DNA from 3 places in the Melissococcus plutonius ATCC 35311 genome. Region 3 is predicted to be linked to each of the others. Evidence: predicted binding sites of a transcription regulator. Region 3 holds the regulator's gene; each other region holds the start of a gene.
The links. Region 3 encodes NrdR, which represses ribonucleotide reductase genes. Its sites were predicted from a motif close to ACACNATATATNGTGT; they were not measured.
Positions count from the first base shown of each region.

Region 1: nrdH (glutaredoxin-like protein NrdH) is a predicted target of NrdR. The motif match lies at 1,945-1,960, and genes of this name have one in related genera.
Region 2: nrdD (anaerobic ribonucleoside-triphosphate reductase) is a predicted target of NrdR. The motif match lies at 1,799-1,814, and genes of this name have one in related genera.

Region 1 is NC_015516.1:577,058-580,350, reverse strand. Features, by position in the region: partial or broken gene feoB (ferrous iron transport protein B) at 1-1,196, opposite strand, end outside; gene MPTP_RS02405 (ferrous iron transport protein A) at 1,193-1,669, opposite strand; gene nrdH (glutaredoxin-like protein NrdH) at 2,039-2,260, shown strand; gene nrdI (class Ib ribonucleoside-diphosphate reductase assembly flavoprotein NrdI) at 2,268-2,636, shown strand; gene nrdE (class 1b ribonucleoside-diphosphate reductase subunit alpha) at 2,626-3,293, shown strand, end outside.
Region 2 is NC_015516.1:646,544-649,836, forward strand. Features, by position in the region: gene nrdD (anaerobic ribonucleoside-triphosphate reductase) at 1-1,737, opposite strand, end outside; gene MPTP_RS02750 (ABC transporter ATP-binding protein) at 2,294-3,082, shown strand; gene MPTP_RS09375 (FtsX-like permease family protein) at 3,051-3,293, shown strand, end outside.
Region 3 is NC_015516.1:1,663,051-1,666,343, reverse strand. Features, by position in the region: gene mutM (DNA-formamidopyrimidine glycosylase) at 1-673, shown strand, start outside; gene coaE (dephospho-CoA kinase) at 695-1,291, shown strand; gene nrdR (transcriptional regulator NrdR) at 1,486-1,971, shown strand; gene MPTP_RS07260 (replication initiation and membrane attachment family protein) at 1,984-3,293, shown strand, end outside.

The DNA.
Region 1 (3,293 bases), 810 kb from region 3:
AATGATTTTCCAGATAAACCAAACTTTCTAAATAATCGATCCATAACAAAAGCAATTCGTGACATATACCCACAATCTTCTAAAATAGCTAAACATAAAAACAGCATAATTAATTGTGGTAAAAAGCCAATAACGGCTCCAACACCAGCTATAATTCCATTTGTGATAAGATCTTGAAGCCATCCAGCTATATGTAAAGATTGTAATATATTTGTAACTGAATTGGTGATAATATCACCAAACAATACATCATTTAGCCAATCAGTCCCAACCTTTCCAATTGTTTGTACAGATAGATAATAAACACACCACATAACAGCAGCAAAAATTGGCAATGCTAACTACCTATTGGTTACAACATGATCTATTTTATCGCTTGTATTAAATTTTACATTATCTTTTTCAATAGAACATAATGCAGTTAAACGGGTGATATATTCATAGCGTTCATTAATAATAATTGCTTCACTAGAATCATTTAGAATTTTTTCAGTCATTTGAATAATTTCTTCAATTTCTTTTTTCTGGGCTTCAGTTAATTCTAATAAATTCATTATTTTTACATCACGTTCGAATAATTTGATACTATACCAACGGAGTTGACTGCCTTGCACATTATGTACAATGATTTCTGAAATTTCACTGAGTGCCGCTTCCAAACGACTATCATAAGTCGGATAGTTCAGCTCCTCTTTATCCACTGTTTTTGCTTCCTGAATCGCTGTTTTCATCGCATGATCTAAACCATGATTCTTTAGCGCACTAATTTCAACAACCTTGACACCCATTCCATAGCTAAGTTTATCGCTATTAATCTTTTTACCTTTTTTTTCAAGAATATCCATCATATTTAAAGCAATAACAACAGGTATTCCAGTCTCCATCAGTTGTGTTGTCAAATAAAGATTTCTTTCTAAATTAGTCGAATCAATAATGTTTAAAATAATATCTGGTCCATCTTCAGTTAATAAATAATCTCTAGCTATAATCTCTTCCTGTGTATATGGTGAAAGCGAATAAATGCCTGGTAAATCCTGAATACTAATTTGTTTGTCTTTTTTCCACTGACCTTTTTTGCATTCAACCGTTACTCCGGGCCAATTCCCAACATATTGACTTGATCCAGTTAATGCATTAAACGTAGAAGTTTTTCCACTGTTTGGATTTCCGGCTAAGGCAATGTGACAATTGTTCAATTCTTTTCCTCCTTTGCTACCAAAACAAGTTCAGCCTCACTTTTTCGTAAGGTCAACTCATAACCACGTAAATTGATTTCAATTGGATCACCAAAAGGAGCTACCTTTCTGGCAAATATTTCTACATTTTTTGTTAACCCCATATCCATTAATCGACGTTTTACTGTACCTTCTCCATGAATGCCCACAACTTTAGCATATTCACCAATTTTTAATTGACTTAAAGGCATCCAATTAAGATTAATTTGTTCTTTTTCTGTAATATGAATTTGTTTTAAAATTGATTTGTCTAAAGCAATTCGACTGTTATGTAAGAGAATGATGCCATTTTCACCAGCAAATTGTGTTACTGCTACCTGCCCACCTGTAATCATTCCTAGCTGATTTAAACTTTTTTTAGTTGTTTCATCTTTTACACAAATTTCCTCAATTGTGTAAGCTTTCCCCAATGTTGCATCCGACAAAAGTTGCATGATTGTCCCTCTTTTCAAATGTGCAGATAGTTTTTGATAATGATTCTCAATATCAGAAAAAGGATACACCTACATTAGTAGAAAGTCAATTACTTTTTGGTGTTTGTTTTTAGGTTCTTTTGTTATTTTTTCATCTCATTTCTTTCATTTATCTTAATAGCAATCAAAAAGAGCCAATTGCTGTGTTTTACTATTTTCTTAATCCACCTATCAATCAAACATTTTTTACCATTTAGCATTTACAACACTAAAAATTGTATATTCGATAAATCAGAACACAATATATAGTGTTTAACAGTTGACTTTTCTTATTAGATATTTATACTAATGATTATAGATAAATTACAATTTTATATAGGGGGAATTTAAATGAGCGTTAAAATCTTTTCTAAAAATAACTGTATGCAATGTAAAATGACAAAACGTTATCTAACTGAAAATAATATTTCTTTTGAAGAAATAAATATTGATCAAGAACCTTATGAATTAAATCGTTTAAAAGAACAAGGATTTCAAAGCGTTCCTGTTATCATATCTGATACGACAACCATTGTTGGCTTTCGCCCAAATCAGTTAAAACAATTGGCTTAATCAAATTATGAAAATTGTTTATTTTTCGGTAACTGGGCAAACAAAACGCTTTGTTAACAAATTAAATCTACCATCCTATGAAATTGATCCAAGCGATCCTTATGTTAAAATGAACGAGTCTTACATCCTGATTGTCCCTACTTATGATAAAGAGATTACTGAAATCGTAAATGATTTTATTGAATATGAAGACAATCAAGACTATTGCCAAGGTGTTGCTGGTAGTGGTAATCGAAATTTTGCGCATTTATTTGTTTATACAGCAAAAGATATTGCTCATGATTATAATGTACCTTTACTCTTTGCTTTTGAATTCAGTGGTACCAATGAAGATGTTACGTCCTTTAAGAAAGTAGTGAATCAATTTGAGTCTTAAAAATCTAACAGAAGTTAGCTATTTTAAATTAAATAATGAAATTAATCGTCCAGTTGATGGACAAATTCCCTTAAATAAAGATAAAGAGGCTTTGGAAGCTTTTTTTAAGGAAAATGTTTTACCTAATACTAAGATTTTTCCTTCTATAGAGGCAAAAATCAATTTTTTAATCGAAAATGACTATTTAGAAGTTGATTTTATTCATAAATATTCCATGTCATTTATCGAAAGCCTTTATACATTTTTAATGGAACAAAAATTTCAATTCCAATCATTTATGGCAGCTTATAAGTTTTATTCCCAATATGCGCTTAAAACGAACGATGGAACGATGTATCTAGAAAGTTATGAAGATCGGGTTGCCTTTAATGCTCTTTATTTTGCAGATGGCAATGAAGAATTGGCAATTACACTTGCAGATGAAATGATTCATCAACGCTACCAACCAGCAACGCCTTCTTTTTTAAATGCTGGTAAAAAACGTCGAGGTGAATTGGTCTCTTGCTTTTTAATCCAAGTAACCGATGACATGAATAGCATTGGCCGTTCAATTAATTCAGCTTTGCAGTTGTCTAGAATTGGTGGTGGCGTTGGTATTACTTTATCAAATTTACGTGAAGCTAGTGCGCCAATTAAAGGGTATGAGGGAGCAGCAAG
Region 2 (3,293 bases), 870 kb from region 3:
TGTATCTAAACGGCAAAAACGATCTGTTAAACTTTCACTTGGTGTTGAATAAACACTAAAATGATAACCATATTCCTCTCCCCAAAGATCGGCCTTTGTTTTTAGTTCTTTTAAAATGGCTAGAGTAAACTCTTTTGCTTCAGGATTGCTTTCCCATTCGCCACCATAAAAAGAAGTAGCAACCTCATAAAGACCAATGTAACCTAGGGAAACTGTTGCACGACGATTTTTAAATAATTCATTCACAGACTCTTTAGAAGAAAGTCGTTTGCCAAAAGCACCATACATATAAAGGATTGGCGCATTGGTTGGTGCAGCTTCTTTACATCTGTCTACACGAAAAACTAAGGCATCCTTTATAATTGCTAAACGTTCCTGTAATAAAGACCAAAAGGCTGCCTTGTTTCCTTGTGCTTCTAAGGCAATTCGTGGTAAATTTAATGTAACTACACCTAGGTTCATACGACCAACGTTTACTTCCTGGTTCTGTTCATCTTTCCAACCTTGTAAGAAGGATCGACAACCCATGGGTACTTTAAAGCTACCCGTTAATTCAACAATTTTATCATAATTTAAAATATCTGGATACATCCGTTTAGTTGAACATTCTAAAGCTAGTTGCTTGATATCATAATTAGGATCTGATGTTTCTAAATTTATTCCTCGCTTCAATGTAAAGATTAGTTTAGGAAAAATGGCTGTTCGTTTCTCAATGCCTAATCCATTAATTCTAATTTGTAAGATGGCTTTTTGAATTTCACGTTCCAACCAGTTTGTACCTAAACCAAATCCTAAAGAAGTAAATGGTGTTTGGCCATTTGAAGTAAATAACGTGTTAATTTCATATTCTAAACTTTGCATGGCATCAAAAATATCTTTTTTTGTTTTTTCTTTTGCAAATTGTTGCTGCTTTTCTGAAGAATCAATCCATTTTAGTGCATCATTTAAGTGTTTTTGATAATTTAGTTCGGCAAATGGAGCTAATAATTCATCCAAACGATCTGCTGAACAACCACCATATTGACTAGAAGCAACATTTGCAATAATCTGGGAAATTTGAGCAGTTGCTGTTTGAATGGATTTTGGTGATTCAACATCTGCATTACCAATTTTGAAACCATTATTCAACATTTCATGAAAATCAATTAAACAGCAATTTGTCATTGGTGTATAGGGATGATAATCTAAATCATGATAATGAATGTCCCCCTTTTGATGAGCATTTGCCACATGTGAGGGTAACATTTTAAGTCCAATAGATTTTCCAACGATACCAGCTGTTAAATCACGCTGTGTATTGAATACATCACTATCTTTATTGGCATTTTCGTTAACAATTGTTTGGTCTTTATTAATTAATTTGCCAATAGTAAAATTAATATCTGTTGCTTTACTCCGTTCAAAGTCTCGACGTGTCCGATAATTGATATAGGCTTCAGCAAGTTCATATTCATTCTTTTCAAGCAAGGTATGTTCAACAATGTTTTGAATTTCATAAATTTTCACATTATTTGTAAATCGTTCAGAAATTTCTTGATCTACTCGATCAAGGATTTCTTGAATACGTTCATATGCAAGTGGATCTAGAGAACCATTGATTTGTCTTTCTGCTTTCATCAAGGCATCATAAATTTTTTTATTAGAAAAATCAACTAAACGTCCATCTCTTTTGATAATTTTGATTTTTGATAGATTGATGTCATCATTTGTTGTTCTTTCTTTTTGTTTTATTTCCATCACTGTTATCCACTCCTCATTTTTTGCTCAATATTATAATAAAACAGTTTTAAAATAGTTGCAACTATATATGGTGTTTAATTCATTAAAAAATTAAAAATGTATCAATATATAGTGGTTTGACAGCTTCTGTTATGATAAATAATAGTTATGCAAATATCTTTAGAAAAATGGTGCAAAAAAGATACATGCTGTGTAATGTCTTATAAGTAAACAACCAATGAATCAAAATAAATCAAACAGAATAATCTGCTTAAATTGAATTTATTTATGTATTTTTAAGTAAAATTTTGCTAAAAACGTTTTTTGATTTTATTTTATATTCAAATATAATTTTATAAAGAGTTACACTGAAAGTTATTCATCATAAAAATAAATGAATCTGCTAGAATTAAGAATTTTTGATGACAAGTTTTAGTTATTTTTTTAGATTGACCTTTTGATAAATAGGTTGTTATTTTAATTTTTTTAAGAGAAGTTATTATTAAAGCAACAGGAGGTATTTATAGAGATGAATGCTTGTTAAAATAAGAGTGAGAAGAAAGGGAGTAATCGAATGAAGAAAATTGTTGAAGTGAATCATATTAGTAAATCGTTTGGTTATCGTTATAATAAGGTTCATGTATTAAATAATATTTCTTTTTCAATAGACCAAGGTGAATTTGTAGGTATTATGGGTCCAAGCGGCGCAGGCAAAACGACATTATTAAATATTATTTCAACTACCTTACTACCAGATGCAGGTATGATTCAATTAAATGGCCAAAATACTTTGAGGATGAGAGATAATCAGTTAAGTGATTTTAGACGTAAAAAATTAGGATTTATTTTTCAAAATTTTAGCTTGATTGATACATTAAATATAAAGGATAATATTTTATTACCCTTGGCCGTCGATCATTTTCCTATAAAAGAAATGAAACGACGTTTTATGCATGTTACAAAAGTTTTAGGTATCGAGGAATTATTAACCAGCTATCCAGCAAATATTTCAATTGGACAACGTCAACGTGTCACTGCAGCCCGTGCTTTAATTATTCAGCCTGAACTTATTTTTGCAGATGAGCCAACAGGTTCTTTAGACTCTAAATCGGCAGCAGAACTTTTGCGTTATATGTCTGAAATGAATGCCCAAGATAAGACAACTATTTTAATGGTGACACATGATCCTTATACAGCAAGTTATTGTAATCGTATTTTATTTATTAAAGATGGAACAATTTTTTCTGAAATTCATCGTCGAGGAACCAGAAAAGAATTTTTTGATCAGGTGATTGATATGCAGGCAACAATTGGAGGAAGTGGTAAGGCGAATGATTTTCAAAATAACATGGAAAAAGATTGAGTCACAGTTTTTAAACTACTCTGTTTATTTTATTAGTATGATTTTTGCTGTAATGATTTATTATTGTTTTAGTGTGATTGCTTATAATCAATCTTTGATAAAAAGTGCTGGAAAAAATATACCAATTCAAGGATTAATGTTTTCAGGTAATTTCTTAGTTGTTTTAATGGTTTTAGTATTTATGTTAGCTGCAAATCACTTTTTTTTGTTG
Region 3 (3,293 bases):
TAAAAGAATCGACCGTCGAGGTAAATTTCTAATTTTCAAATTGACAAATTGGGATTTAATTTCACATTTACGAATGGAAGGTAAGTATGAAACTCACCAAAAAGATGACCCTATTACCAAGCATACTCATGTGATCTTTACGTTTTCTGATGATAGTCAATTACGTTATTTAGATATTCGGAAATTTGGGCGAATGGCGCTTATTCCAAAAGATAAAAGCAATGAATATAAAGGAATTGCTCTTTTGGGACCTGAACCAACGCTTGAAACTTTCCATGTAGAAGAATTTCAAAAAAATCTAGCAAAATATCATAAAGCAATTAAGCCATTACTCTTAGAACAAAAACTGGTTACTGGTCTTGGAAATATTTATGTGGATGAAGCACTTTGGACAGCTAAAATTCATCCAGAAAAACCAGCAAATACATTAAGTGTTTCTGAGGTTAATCGATTACATAAAGCAATTATTGACATTTTAACTCAAGCTGTAAAGGCCGGTGGAACGACTATTCGTAGTTATTTAAATGCTTTAGGTGAAGCAGGAACCTTCCAACTAGCCTTAAACGTTTATGGACAAAAAGATAAGCCTTGTGCATGTTGTGCAACACCGATTCAAAAAATAAAAGTCGCCCAACGTGGGACACATTTTTGTCCTCACTGTCAAAAATTATAAAAAGGAAGAGAGAGCTATGTTATGCAACTGATACTAGGCATTACAGGTGGTATTGCAACAGGAAAAAGTACTGTAGTAAATGTCTTTAAAAAGTTTCATTATCCAGTTATAGATGGTGATTGCATTGCCAAACAGATCGTTGAAAAAGGACAACCGGCATTAACAGCGATTGAGCAAGCCTTTGGCAAAAAAATACTGAAAAAAAATGGTGAACTAGACCGTAAGTTACTTGGAGAGTTGATTTTTCACAATAAGGAAAAACGTAGGTTGTTAGATCAACGAATGGCACCATTCTTAAAAAAAGAAATCCTTAGACAAATTGCTGAAGCAAAAACCACAGATGCTTCTTTAATTGTTGTTGATTTACCACTACTTTATGAGGGACATTATGAAGTCTATATGGAAAAAGTGGCCGTAGTTTATACGCCAGAAAGCATTCAACAACAGCGATTAATGAAAAGAGAACAGCTAACAAAGGAAGAAGCGAGAAAAAGAATTCAAAGTCAATGGTCAATTGAAGAGAAGAAAAAACGAGCGAATATTTTGTTTGATAATAGTGGCTCTAAAATTGAAACTGAGCAGCAAGTAGTAGATTGGCTACAACACATTGGTAAATAGGAATAATTTGCTTATTAGTTATAAAGAGAATTAAAATGCCCATTTGAAGAAGTGTTACTTGTGAGTTCAATTAGAAAAAATGTAATGGTTGTTTTTAATCTTTTAATGGCTTATTTGTTTACTACTATCTTTCGTGTTTCATGTTATAATAAAACCGATAAAACTAATTTTTAGTATAGGTGAGGTGAATAGTTATGCGTTGTCCAAGATGTCATCACAATAATTCCCGTGTTGTTGATAGTCGTCAAGCAGAAGATGGTCGGGTAATTCGTAGACGTCGTGAATGTGAAAATTGTGGTTATCGTTTTACGACCTTTGAGAGAATCGAAGCCACTCCTTTATTAGTTATTAAGAAAAATGGTGAACGCGAAGAATTTAGTCGGGAAAAAATTTTGCGTGGTTTGGTTCGATCTGCTGAAAAACGACCGGTTGCCATGGAGCAGATGGCAAAAATTGTTGATGATGTAGAAATTAAAATACGTAATTTAGGAGAAAATGAAGTTTCTACCAATTTGATTGGTGAATATGTGATGGAAGACCTTGTTGATTTGGATGACATCGCGTATATTCGCTTTGCCAGTGTCTATCGCCAATTTAAAGACATGAGTGTATTCTTAAAGGAACTGCAAGATATTGTAGACAAAGCAAAATCACCAGATGATAAATTGAAAGAAAAGTAGAGGAAAACCGCGTTGAATAATGAACATCATGAAATTCAGCCAAAAACCATATTTCAAACAATCATTAATACTCCTTTAACTGATCAAGACAAGGAAATATTAACGTTTTTATACCAACCCATTATTGGTGCTAATGCTTTATGCCTTTATTTGACTTTACTTTCAGAAATTAATTCAACGACCGGACAAAGTGACTCCCTGTTTCATGTAGATATTATTACAACAACAGATATGGGGATAAAGCAAATCATGCAGGCACGCAAAAAATTAGAGGGAATTGGTCTTTTAGATACCTTTGTTAAGGAAGATATTGAGCTTGGATTTAACTATATTTATCAATTGAATCATCCAGAAACAGCTATCCGTTTTTTCAAAGATGAAATTTTATCCATTACTTTACTAAACGTAGTCGGTCAACGAAAATTTAATAAATTATTTGAACAATTTCAACCAAAGGAAATTAATCTAGCTGGATATGAGAATATTTCAGCAGATTTCAAAGAAATTTATTTATTTAATGAGGAACAAGTACTTTCCCAACAAGAATTTATCCAAACCATTCATCATCAATTAAAAAAAAGTCGTCCAAAAAGAGAGTTGACAGTTGATTCAGAGACATTTGATTGGAACTTTTTTTTAACACAGTTAACAAACTTTGGTATCCAACTACCAGAAGATGAAGCTGACTTTAAAAAAATGGTACTATTATACCATCAAAGTTTAGGGATTGATGAATTTGAAATGGCAAATTTAGCAGCTAAATCATTCGACTATTATACCAACCAAATTAATAGTCAAGAATTAAAGAAACAAATTAATCAAGCTTTTTACCCACAACAAAAACAACGTAAGATAGATCCATTCTATAAAGACATGAAATTATCTGAAGAAGAAAAAAGTAGCTATCGTTATAATTCGCTAAAACAGATGGAAAATTTTTCAGATTCAGATATTGCGGTAGTTATGGAGAGTGAAAAATTTGCACCGGAGATTTATTTAACGATGGTCAAGGAAGCATGTAATCTTTTTCCAACGAATATTGAAAAATATAATGTACGTTTTTTAGTCGAACATTCGAAATTGCCAAACAGTGTCATCAATATTTTAATTCATTTTGTCATTGTGATTGAGAAAAAAACAACGTTTGAATCAGAACATGCAAGTAAAATTGCAAATGATTGGGCAAAAGAAAAAATTTGTTCACCAGAAGAGGCAATTATTTATGTGAAACATCGGCAAAAAGAAAAACAGACAAAAATGAACACTAAAAAACCTTTCTATAAAGGGAAACAACAACACATACGGAAAGAAATTTTACCAGA